2 regions of the Gordonia sp. NPDC003950 genome follow, and region 2 is predicted to be linked to the other one. Evidence: predicted binding sites of a transcription regulator. Region 2 holds the regulator's gene; the other holds the start of a gene.

Region 1 (5,967 bases), on a different contig from region 2:
GATGACGACCACCATGAAGAAGCTCGCCGTCCGCGCCGGAGTCATCGGCGCCCTGGCCGTGGCACCTTTCGGAGTCGCCACCGCGACCGCGTCGGCCGACACCGGCCACAACTGGGATGCCGTCGCACAGTGCGAGAGCGGCGGAGACTGGGGCATCAGCACCGGCAACGGCTACTACGGCGGCCTGCAGTTCACGCAGTCGACGTGGCAGGCCAACGGCGGCTACGGCAACCCGGCCAACGCCTCGCGCGAGGAGCAGATCCGCGTCGCGGAGAACACCCTGGCCACCCAGGGTCCCGGCGCCTGGCCGGTCTGCGGCCAGTACCTCTGAGGTAGCGCCGCGCCACACGCATGACGGCGAGGGGGCGATCCACATCGTGGGTCGCCCCCTCGCCCATGTCTGACGCCGCCGCGCGGTCTCGGGCGTCAGCCGCCGACGCCCGGCCGGCCGTCGTCAGCGCGGTCGGCGACGACGTCGGGCCCGGCCGGGTCCGCCGCGTCGGCGCGCGTGATCAGCCGCGCCACCATCGGGAACACCAGCACGGTCGTGGCCCCGGCCGCCACCAGGGTGGAGGCCAGGGTCTGCGACATCAGTTCCGCCGCAACAGCAACCTGCGTGACGGCGACGATGATCGGCAATCCCGTCGCCGCGTACAGCGCCAGCTGCACGCGTTCCCGTCCCACCCGCAGACTCGCCTCGTGGGTGATCGTGCGTTCGGCGATCCATACCGGAAGCCCGCGCGCCACACCGATTCCCAGCACCAGCAGCACCCACACCAGCGGTTGCGAGATCACCGCACTGGGATCGATGTTCATGCCCGAGGTCACGAAGAAGGCCGGGATCAGCATGCCGAAACCGATGGTCTCCAACCGTTCGACGACCGTCGTCCCTTGAGGCAGCAAGCGGCGCAACACGATTCCCGCCGCGAAGGCACCGAGCACCACGTCGAGGTCGAAGACCGCGGCCACGGCCATCAGGGCCGCGAGCAGCGCCACCACCACCCGAACCGGTAGCTGGAAGGTGCCGCCGTTCATCTCCTCGACGGCCGCACGCAGGGCCGGGACGTGGGCCGCACGACGCGGAACGGCGGCGATGACCACCGCGGCCGCAGCGAACAACACCAGCACGAACGCCGCCGAGCCCACACTGCGGCTGGTCAACAGCAACGACATGGCGATGATCGGGCCCAGTTCGCCGACAGCACCGTGCGACATCACCGCACGCCCCAACGGCTGATCGAGCAGTCCGTCGGACTTGATGATCGGCAGCAGGGTGCCGAGTGCCGTCGACGTCATCGCGATGGCGATCGCGACATGGGCGGAGAAGTCGCCGATACCGGTCAGCACGGCCACCACCGCGGTCGCGATGAGCAGACTGATCAGCCAGGTACCGCCCGCCACCGCACCCGGCTTGCCGCGCAACAACTGCGGATCGAGTTCGTATCCCGCGAGCAGGAACAGCATGCCCAGACCCAACTGACTGACCGCCGACACCGATGCCGGGTCCGCGAAATCGAGAAGGTGCGGACCCACCACCATCCCCAGCACCAGCAGGACGACCACCTCCGGCACGTACCGGCGGGTTGCGCGTGCGACCAGTGGTGCGATCACCGCGGCCAGGGCGATCCAGAATAAGGTGACGGCGCTGGTGCGGTCGGGACTGACCGCGGCCTCGGCGAGTGTGAGCACCCGCATCATCCTGCCGCAGGCGGCGAGTCCGGGTGCAGTCGATGGTCCTGCAGGGCCCCGGTGTCTGTGCCTAAGATTGCCCATGTCCTCCCCCAGCACGCCGACGACGGCGGGCCCTGACGTCGACCCGTCCGTCCAGCCCGGAGCCGACCGGTGCACGTTGTCGATGTCGCTGCTGATGACGCCGGACCTGGCGAATTTCGCCGGGAACGTGCACGGCGGAGCACTGCTGAAACTCCTCGACCAGGTCGCCTACGCCTGTGCCAGTCGGTACTCGCGGCACTACGCCGTCACGCTGTCGGTGGATCGGGTCATCTTCCGCGAACCGATCCGCGTCGGGGAACTGCTGATCCTGTCGGCGTCGGTCAATTTCACCGGCCGCACGTCCATGGAGGTCGGCATCCGGGTGGAGACCGAGTCGATCCAGACCGGGGAGCGCCGTCATACCAACAGCTGCTACTTCACGATGGTCGCGATGGGCGACGACGGTCGCCCCATCGAGGTACCGCAGCTGAATCCGCAGACACCGGTGGCCCAGCGACGATTCGCCGAGGCGAAGGCGCGCCGCGAGGCGCTGCGCTCAGCGCAGTGAGTTCACCAGTGCCGCTGCATATCAGCCGCGATCGGCGCCGTTGTCGGCATCTCCGTCGCTTGAATCCAGCGCGGATCCTTCCAGCGCACTGACGGCGATCCCGTACGGGAGGAAGCGGACCCGGCGCTTGGGGTCGGTGTTGTGCTGATTGGCGCGCAGCGCGTCGATCTCACTGGAGAACACCTGCTCGACTCGGGCACCGCCCGGCTCGTCGACGACGAACACGGCCCACACGCCGGCGCCGGCCTCGCCGGCGGTCTTCGGCTGGGGTGCGGACCGTCGCGCCGACGATCCCTCCATGAACGTCGAGAACACACTCGCCGCACCGGGTTCGGACATCGCACGTCCGAAGACCTGCCGCAGCCCTTCCCCGGCTTCCCGCGCGAAGCGGTCGAAATCCTCGGGATCGAATCCGAAGGGTCCGTTCTGACCAGCCATCGAGGGCCTCCCTTGTCGCGGCCCGGCATCGGTGACAGGCATCTACTGCGATCCAGTGTGCCGACGGACGAGCGACTTCGCCACCACATGGCGGGGCCGGCCGGGTTCGGATCCGAGTGCCGCAGTGGTGTGCTGCTCATCGTCGGATGCGAACCCGCGCAGTTTCTCTGTGGACTTGTCAAAGAACGAAGACTTGTGGTGGCCCGTTTGGTACCGGGTCAGACGTCGCGCGCTGGTCTGTTGCGGGGGTGGGTCAGGCGGCGTCGTCGAGTCGCATGGTGCGGCGGTTGTAGGCGGGCTGAGGACGTTGCTTGGGGTCGACGGTGGCTGGTGGGATGAGCCATGGGTGTCGGTCGGCGCCCATGATGACGGCCCATCCGCCGTGGTGGATGTCGTCGTGACACGACGGGCAGAGCAGGCATCCGTTGTCGAGGTCGGTGGCGCCGCCCTCGCTCCACGCCTGGATGTGGTGGGCGTGGCAGCGGGAGGCGGGTGCGCCGCATTTGATGCAGCCGTCGTCGCGGACGATGTAGGCCTTGCGTTGGGCGTTGGTGAAGAACCGTTTGCGGCGGCCGACGTTCAGTGGGACGCCGTCACCGTTGGTGGTGATGTCGGTGACGGCACTGTCACAGCTGAGCATGTCGGCGGTGGATTCGGTGACGGGCCCGGAGTGCGGCAGTGACGCTGCGGCCGGGTCGTCGGCGGAGCGGATCATGAGGACCTCGAGGCGGGCGGTGGTGGGGATGGTGTCATCGGCCAGGCCGCGGACGGCCGCGTCGAGGAGGGTTTCGAGGGCGTCGGCTTGGCGGCGTTCGGTGGAGCGGGGATCGTTGCTGCCGTCGGGTTGGGGTACGGGGGCGGACAGCACGTCGATCGCGGTGCACAGTTTCTCTCCGACGGTGACATCCAGGTCGGCTTTCACGGCGAGTCGTCCGTCCGCATCATGGTGCAGGGACAGTTCGTTGACGCTGCGGTCCTCGGCGGCGGGGAGGCCGCCGTCGGCGTCGGCGGCGAGGTGGTTGCCGAGTTGTCGGGCGTACTTCTGGATGTCGGAGGGGGCCATTCCGGCTCCGGCGTGGGAGAGCAGGGTGATGGTGTGGTCGTGCCGCATGTCGGAGGTGACGTCTTCGGGGGAGCGGTGGGCGATGTGGGTCAGTCCGCGGATGATGGCGTCGGCGTGTTCGGAGCTGAGGGAGCCGAGTGCGGTGCTTGCGGTGACGCGGGGGATGTCGGTGGCGGCGGCTAGTCTGAGGTAGCGCTGTGCGACGGCGGGTGGATATCCCATGCAGATCAACAGTTCTCGGAGTTTCCGTCCTTGGCGGGTGGCGACGTGGAGTTGTTCGAGGTGTCCGGTGAACACCACGCACAGGTGGTCGACGAGGTTGCGGATGAGGCGCAGTTGGGTCATCACCTCGGTGGCGTGCCGGTCGGTCAGCGACTTCTGGTCGATGCTCGGTTCGGTGAGGTTGTCGATGATGACGTCGAGAATCTCGGCGAGATCGTGGTCGCTCATTCGTCCCCCTGTGTGAGTGCCGCTGCCATCTATTATAGCCGATCACCAGTTCGCCATGGGGTGGATCACAAGATGAATATGTAACGGTTGCAATGCATTTCGTACCTTCAGTGAACAGTTTCCCCTGCGGTGAACTGTGGTGAACGCAAGCCCCTGTGGTGAACAGAATTCACACGGGCGCGCATGTACGCCCCTCCGACGAAGCCCCGACCCGATCAACAACTCAGCGCGCGGTGCGCAGGCCCGCCGAGAGTCGCTCGAGAACCATTCGCGCGGTGAGTAATTCAGCTTCAGAGAGGGATGAATCCGCGGAAGCCTGGTCGAGAGCACCGGTCAGTCGCCGCCGCCAGAAGTCGTGGAGTCGCGCGATCGAGGTCTCGGCTCGTCGTGTCGCATACAACCGCACCGACCGCGCGTCGTCGGGATCGGGACTGCGTCGCACCATGTCCTTGGCCTCCAGTGAACGCAGCACGGCCGAGAAGTTGCTGCGCTTGAGGCCCGTCGCCGTGGCCCCCTCGGCGGGACACGTCCCGGGATTGTGATGAATCCAGCGCATCACCAGGACTTCGCTGCCATTGAGCGGAACGACCCCACTGACTCCGGCCGGCCCATGGGGTTCGATCTCTCGTGCCACCCGCAGAACCACCTCGGCGATATCGACGAGAAGGTTCACGCTCAACCCGGCGTCGCCCATCGACCCCGCAGCAGGGCCGTACGATTCGACATCACTCATTTGGATATGATCTCATAACTATATGACCTCGTCGACCACCGCGTCCGTGACCAGCGAACCGCGCACCGAGCGAGCGATCACCGGTCCGCTGCTGCTGGTACTCGCGCTGCTGTCGGCGGTCGCACCCTTCGCCACCGACCTGTACCTGCCCGCATTCCCCGAGATGACCGGCGAATTGTCGGCCTCGGCGACCGCCATCCAGCTGACGCTGACCGCCTTTCTGGTCGGCGTGACGACCGGGCAGTTGGCGTTCGGCCCGCTGTCGGATCGGTTCGGTCGTCGCGGTCCCCTGCTGTTCGGCGCAGCACTGTGCGTGGCCGCCGGCATCGTCGCGGTGATCGCGCCGTCGGTGGGCGTCCTGGTGGCCGCACGCTTCGCGCAGGGATTCGGCGGTGCGGCCGGAATGGTGATCGGCCGGGCGATCATCTCCGACCTGACAGCCGGCCGGGCCGCGGCACGGGCGTTCAGCCTGATGATGATCGTCGGTGGCGTGGCCCCTGTCCTCGCACCACTGCTGGGCGGATTCCTGGTGAACCCGATCGGCTGGCGCGGGATTCTCGTTGTGGTACTGGGCATTTCGGTCCTCATGCTGGTGTCGATCATCGGCGTCGTCCGCGAGACACTGCCCCCGGACCGACGTCGGCGCGATGCCGCGGCCACCACCGCCACGGCCGCCGCCGCGGCCTCACCGCGTGAGCTGCTCCGGCCGGGATTCCTCGGCTACGCCGGCACATTCGCGTTCTCGTTCGCGGTCATGATGGCCTACATCTCCGCGTCGCCGTTCGTCTATCAGGACATGATCGGACTCAGCAGCGGCGGCTACGGGCTGGCATTCGGCGCCAACGCGCTCGCCCTGATGGCCATCAGTGCACTGGCCGCACGACTGGTCGCCACCCGCCAGGTCCGCCACCTGGTCGGCATCGGACTATCGGTGATGTCCCTGGCGGTCATCACCTTCGGAGTTCTCGTCGTCACCGCTGCACCGGCGATGTGGCTGGCTGC
Region 2 (5,967 bases):
TTGCGCCGCTGCGTCAGGCAATCGATGAGCATTCCGGTCATGTCGCCGCCGATGACGTCGCCGAGCAACTGGCCAACCTGATCTTCGACGGCTTCGTCCTGGCCACTCCCCGTGAGCACCTGGCCGACCTCCCGAGATATCTGGCGGCCGCACGCGAGCGGCTGGAACACCTTCCGGGATCGGCGGACCGGGACCGGGCGGCCATGAGCGCGCTCGACAGGGTCACGGGGCGGTGGAATCAGCGACTCGCCGAGGTACCCGAGGCCCGTCGCGATCTCGTCAACGAGCAGGCGCATTGGATGGTCGAGGAACTGCGGGTGGGTCTGTTCGCCCAGCGGCTGGGCACCCGATATCCGATCTCGGAGAAGCGCGCGTTACGAACCCTGGATCGACTCGGCTGAGAGGGCGTCGGATGTATCCGTGCCGTTGCGCCGCGTGAGGTTGCCCTGCAAATCGTCGATCTCGCGTTGGAAGTCCTCGAGGGAATCGAACGACCGGTACACCGACGCGAACCGCAGATAGGCGACCTCGTCGAGGTCGCGCAACGGTTTGAGAATGGCGAGACCGACCTCGTTGCTGGGGATCTCCGCAACGCCCGAGGCGCGCACCGTCTCTTCGACCTGCTGCGCCAACTGGGCCAGATCGTCCTCGTGGACGTGCCGTCCCTGGCACGCGCGGCGCACCCCGCGCATCACCTTCTCCCGACTGAACGGTTCGGTGACGCCGTTGCGCTTGACCACCGCCAGCACGGCGGTCTCCACGGTGGAGAATCGTCGGCCACAGGCGCTGCACGAACGGCGACGACGGATCGCCTGTCCCTCGTCGGCGACTCGGGAGTCGATGACCTTGGTGTCATCATTCCTGCAGAACGGGCAGCGCATGCATCGAGAATAGCGCCTCACCGCTCAGCGATATGCGGGCGTCAGCAGCGCCTGACCGACATGCAGGGCGCTGCCACCCATGTCGTTGAGCTCGACGATCTGGTCGATGACCGCCTGCCGCGGCATCTCGGGTGCCACGCGCGCGGCGACGGAGTTCAGCGACTCCCCCGCCCGGACGTGCACCACCTGCGTGGCCACCGGCGTTGGGGCGGTGGATTCCTGGTAATCGCTGCCGGCGACACCGATCAACCACACCAGCATCGCCAGCGCCACCCCGGTCAGCAGGGCCACCGCGGCACCGCGACGGCCCGCCCGACGGGACTGCGACACGGGCCCGGCGCACGGCGTCCCGGCCGGGCGCCTGGGGATCGCGACCCGAGGCCGATCGACCGGACGATTGTCGGCGGGGCGGTGGAGGTGCCGGTGCCGCGCCACCGGGGTGGCGCGGCGAGCCGGCCGTCCTGCGTGCACGATCGCGCCGCGCCGGGCCGTGACATCGTCTCGCACCGCACACCGGGCGTCGGGAAAGGCACCCAAACGGGCACCGGACGGGGAGCGCCGAACCGTCGCCCGACGCGCCTGACCTGCGGTTTCATTGCGAACCAAGGCGTTCTGCATGAGAGTCTCCGATCTCGATCACTTCTCGATCACTCGTTCGAGGAACTGATGTTCGAAGTTCTATCACGCACCTCCGACAATTTCTCGCAACACGTCGAACAAGTGTTTGAAGTTGTCGGTGACCTGGACTAATCTGGCCGTTGACCAGCAGCGCAGACCCGCGGACAGCCCCGGCCGCACCCCGGACAACCGACCGCACGGGACAACCGACAACACCGGACAACCGACAACACCGGACAACCGACCGCACCGGACAACCGACAACACCGTCCGACCACGACAGAGTTTCCGACCGAAAGGATCGAACACCCGATGAGTGAGAAGAACCGACGTTCGACGACGTCGACGTCGTCGACCAAGCGCGGCCGCGGACCGGCCGCCGCCGACGAGCCGGAGGTCCCGTTCGACGCGGCGACCGCGGAGGCCTCGCTCACGCCGCGTCAGCGGGGCGTGCTCGATGTCATCCGCAAGTCGGTGCGCGAGCGCGGCTATCCGCCGAGCATCCGCGAGATCGGCGACGCCGTCGGGCTGGCCTCGACGTCGTCGGTCGCCCATCAGCTGCGGACACTGGAACGCAAGGGACTGCTCAAGCGCGACCACAACCGCCCGCGTGCGGTCAACGTGCAGGACGGCGAGCACACCCCACCGGACGACACCGCGGTCGCGTCGAATCTGCCCGCCCCCACCTTCGTCCCGGTTCTCGGACGCATCGCGGCCGGTGGACCGATCCTCGCCGAGGAGGCCGTCGAGGACGTCTTCCCGCTGCCGCGTGAACTCGTCGGCGAGGGATCACTGTTCCTGCTGAAGGTGGTCGGCGAGTCGATGATCGACGCCGCGATCTGCGACGGCGACTGGGTCGTCGTGCGCCAGCAGAACGTGGCCGACAACGGTGACATCGTCGCCGCGATGATCGACGGCGAGGCCACCGTGAAGACCTTCAAGCGCAAGGACGGTCATGTGTGGCTGATGCCGCACAATGAGCATTTCGAACCGATTCCCGGCGACGACGCCGCCATCCTGGGCAAGGTCGTCACGGTGATGCGCCGGATCTGATCGGGCCCCGGGCCCGCCCGATGCGGCGCTCGCCGAGGTTCAGCCGGCGAGCGCCGCGGTGGCGGCGGCACGTGCGGCCGCGGGTGAGGAAGTCGCCAAGGCTGCACTCGCTGCGGCGCGGCACGCATCGAGGGTGGCGCCACCGAGTTTGGCGCCGACCGCTGCCGACGCCGCCGGCGCACTCGACAACGAGGTGACGCCGAGTCCGACGAGTACGCAGGCCAGCAGCGGATCGGCGGCGGCCTCACCGCAGACGCCGACCGGTTTGTCCATCCGCTTTCCGGCCTCGGCCACCATCGAGATGAGTGCGAGCACCGCGGGCTGCCACGGATCGGTGAGTTCGGCCAGATCGGCCGACATCCGGTCGGCCGCCATCGTGTACTGCGTCAGGTCGTTGGTACCGATCGACACGAAGTCGACCTCGGCGAGGATCGACGACGCGAGTATCGCGGCGGACGGGATCTCGACCATCACGCCGGCCACCAAGCCGCGCCCGCGCACCGCGGCGGCAAACTCCGCGGCCTCCTCGGCCGAGGCGATCATCGGCGCCATCACCCACGGAGTACTTCCGGTCTCGCGGGCCGCCGCCGCGATCGCGTTGAGTTGCCCGGCCCTGATCTCCGGGTGTCGAGCGGTGATCCGATTACCCCGGACCCCCAGGGCCGGGTTGGCCTCGGTGCCGTGGTCGACGAATTTCAACGGCTTGTCCGAACCCGCGTCGAGCGTCCGCACGACGACCTTCTGGCCCGCGAACGCCTCCAGCACCTCGCGGTAGAGCTCGGTCTGCTCCGCCACCGTGGGCGCCTCGGCGCTGTCGAGGAAGGCCAGCTCGGTGCGGAACAGGCCCACTCCCTCGACCGGATACGCGGTGGCGGCGCGCGCGGAGACGCCGTCGGCCACGTTGGCCAGGATGTCCACCGCGTGACCGTCGGCGGTGCACCCCGGCCCCGACCAGCCCGCCACGAGTTCCGCCTCGCGTCGGCTCTCATCGACGGCCACCCGTGCCTGATCCGGATCCGGTTCCACCACAACGGTTCCCGCGGTGCCGTCGACGAGCACCAGGGTTCCGGCGGTCACCTCGTCGAGATCGGCGACCGCGACGATGCACGGAATGCCCAACTGCCGGGCGATGATCGCGGTGTGACTGGTCGGACCGCCGAGCCGGGTGACCAGCGCGGTGACCAGTTTGGGGTCGAGTCCGGCGGTGTCGGCCGGTGCCAGATCGGCGGCGAACAGCACCGAGGGCTCGGCGGGCACCGGCACACCTGGTTCGGGTTGTCCGAGCAACTCGGCCACGACACGATCACGGACATCGTTGAGATCGGTGACGCGCTCGGCCATCAGACCACCGAGTTTGGTGAACAGCGCGGCGAACTGCTCGGTCGCCGCGGTCGCGGCCGACGCCGCCGACGACCCGGAGGAGATCAGCTTGCCTGCCGCGCCGATCCACCCGCGGTCCTCGGCGAGGCCCGCGGTCGCGATGAGAACCTCCGCGGCCGCACCGGAGGCATGTGAGGCACGTTCGCGCAGTCGGGCGGCCACCAGCCCGGCCGCGTCGACGAAGCGGGACAACTCCGCCTCCCGCGCGTCCTCGGGGATCGTCACGGTGTCGTGCACCGGGGCGATCCGCTCGCCGGGGCGAACCACCGGCCCGTAGGCCTTCCCGCCGACCACGGGAGTCCCACGCAGTTCCTGACCCTGCTGATGTTCCACTGCGTTGCCCTTCGTTCGAGGTTCGTATCAGCCGTCGTCGGCCGATCTGTGGTCCGTGCTGTCTCGAGATCGCTCTCTCGGCGGCCCGATCTGTGAAGAATCTGCCCGCCACACATCTCTTGTGATTGAAGTTACAAGAAATCCTTGACTTGTCAACACAAACAGGCGTAAACAAAGACATAGCAACACCGACTTCCACTCAAACCCACATGGACGCAGACATGCCGTCACCCGTCCTCTCCGATCGGAGCAATGTGTACGCCGAAGAAAGACAGCAGGCGATTGCCGAACTGGTTCGTTCGCATGGCCGCGCATCGGTTAGCTCGCTCGCCGAGCGATTCGATGTCACCAGCGAGACAGTGCGCCGCGACCTGGCGACCCTCGAGCGCTCCGGACACCTGCAACGCGTCCATGGCGGCGCGGTCCGACCCGAACTGGTTCAGCTCATCGGCGAGCAGGACATCGCCGAACGCGAGACCAGCCACACCATCCAGAAGGCGGCCATCGGGCGGGCCGCACTCGCCTTTCTGCCGGCCGACGGCGGGTCGGTGTCCTTCGACGCCGGGACGACCACCTACCAGACGGCCGTCGCGCTACCGACCGATCGCCGCCTGCACATCGTCACCAGCAGCCTCCCGATCGCGACGGTAGTGGCGGATCAGCCCAACGCCACCCTGTATCTCGTCGGCGGTCGGGTACGCGGCCTCACCCAGGCCGCGGTGGGCGCCGAGACCGTGGCCCGCCTTGCCACCTTCCGCACCTCCGTGGCGTTCATCGGGACCAACGGCATCAGCGAGGGCCTGGGATTGTCGACACCCGACCCCGAGGAGGCGGCAGTCAAGGCGGCACTGGTGACCTCCGCCCAACGCGTCGTCGTCCTGGCGGACTCGTCCAAGATGAACCGCGAGGACTTCTCGTCCTTCGCCTCGCTCGATGATGTCGACATCCTCATCACCGACGCCGGTGTCGATCCCTCCTACGCCGCTGCCCTCTCGGCCCGCGGCATCGAGGTCGTGATCGCATGATCCTCACCATCACAGCCAATCCCAGCCTGGATCGCACGCTGGAGATCGCCGCGCCGCTCGAGCGCGGTGAGGTGCAGCGCGCGGTGGCCGTGCGCGCCGAACCGGGCGGCAAGGGCGTCAACGTCTCGCGCGTCGTCGCCGAGGCGGGCATCGACACCATCGCCGTTCTGCCCGCCCGCGCCGGCGACCCACTGCTGAGCGCACTCGACGCCGTCGGTCTGCGCCACGAGACCGTCGCGGTCGACGGTGAGGTCCGCTCCAACATCACCATCGCCGAGGCCGACGGCACCACCACCAAGATCAACGCCTCCGGCCAACCGCTCGACGATCGCCGCCGCGCCGCCCTGACCGATCTGGTGCTGGCGCGCGCCGCCGGCGCCACCTGGGTGGCGTTGTGCGGATCGCTTCCCCCCGGAGTCGAGGACTCCTGGTATCGGGAGCTGGCCGATCAGCTCATCGCGCGTGGCTGCCGGGTCGCCATCGACACCTCCGGGGAGCCACTGCGCGCCGCGGTCACCGGCCACGTCGACCTGATCAAGCCCAACGAGACCGAACTCGCCGAGGTCTGCGGCGCCGACCCGACGGTGCTGCGGCGGGCCGCCGCCGCCGGCGACCTGGACCCGATCATCGCGGCCTCGGCCGAACTCGCCGGGCACACCGGCGGCGCGGTGTTGACG

What was found. The regulator LexA, encoded in region 2, represses DNA repair genes until DNA is damaged. The targets are predictions, from matches to a motif close to CGAACANNTGTTCG.
Region 1: ACWETB_RS14235 (DUF222 domain-containing protein) is a predicted target of LexA. The motif match lies at 4,272-4,285, and genes of this name have one in related genera.

The regions. Positions count from the first base shown of each region.
Region 1 covers NZ_JBSGIT010000014.1:102,418-108,384, forward strand. Annotated here, with positions in the region: gene ACWETB_RS14215 (transglycosylase family protein) at 2-331, shown strand; gene ACWETB_RS14220 (cation:proton antiporter) at 427-1,695, opposite strand; gene ACWETB_RS14225 (acyl-CoA thioesterase) at 1,856-2,281, shown strand; gene ACWETB_RS14230 (hypothetical protein) at 2,303-2,719, opposite strand; gene ACWETB_RS14235 (DUF222 domain-containing protein) at 2,973-4,232, opposite strand; gene ACWETB_RS14240 (MarR family winged helix-turn-helix transcriptional regulator) at 4,456-4,965, opposite strand; gene ACWETB_RS14245 (multidrug effflux MFS transporter) at 4,988-5,967, shown strand, end outside.
Region 2 covers NZ_JBSGIT010000007.1:74,737-80,703, reverse strand. Annotated here, with positions in the region: gene hrpA (ATP-dependent RNA helicase HrpA) at 1-401, shown strand, start outside; gene nrdR (transcriptional regulator NrdR) at 375-881, opposite strand; gene ACWETB_RS07905 (LysM peptidoglycan-binding domain-containing protein) at 906-1,211, opposite strand; gene lexA (transcriptional repressor LexA) at 1,812-2,552, shown strand; gene ptsP (phosphoenolpyruvate--protein phosphotransferase) at 2,592-4,265, opposite strand; gene ACWETB_RS07890 (DeoR/GlpR family DNA-binding transcription regulator) at 4,520-5,290, shown strand; gene ACWETB_RS07885 (1-phosphofructokinase family hexose kinase) at 5,287-5,967, shown strand, end outside.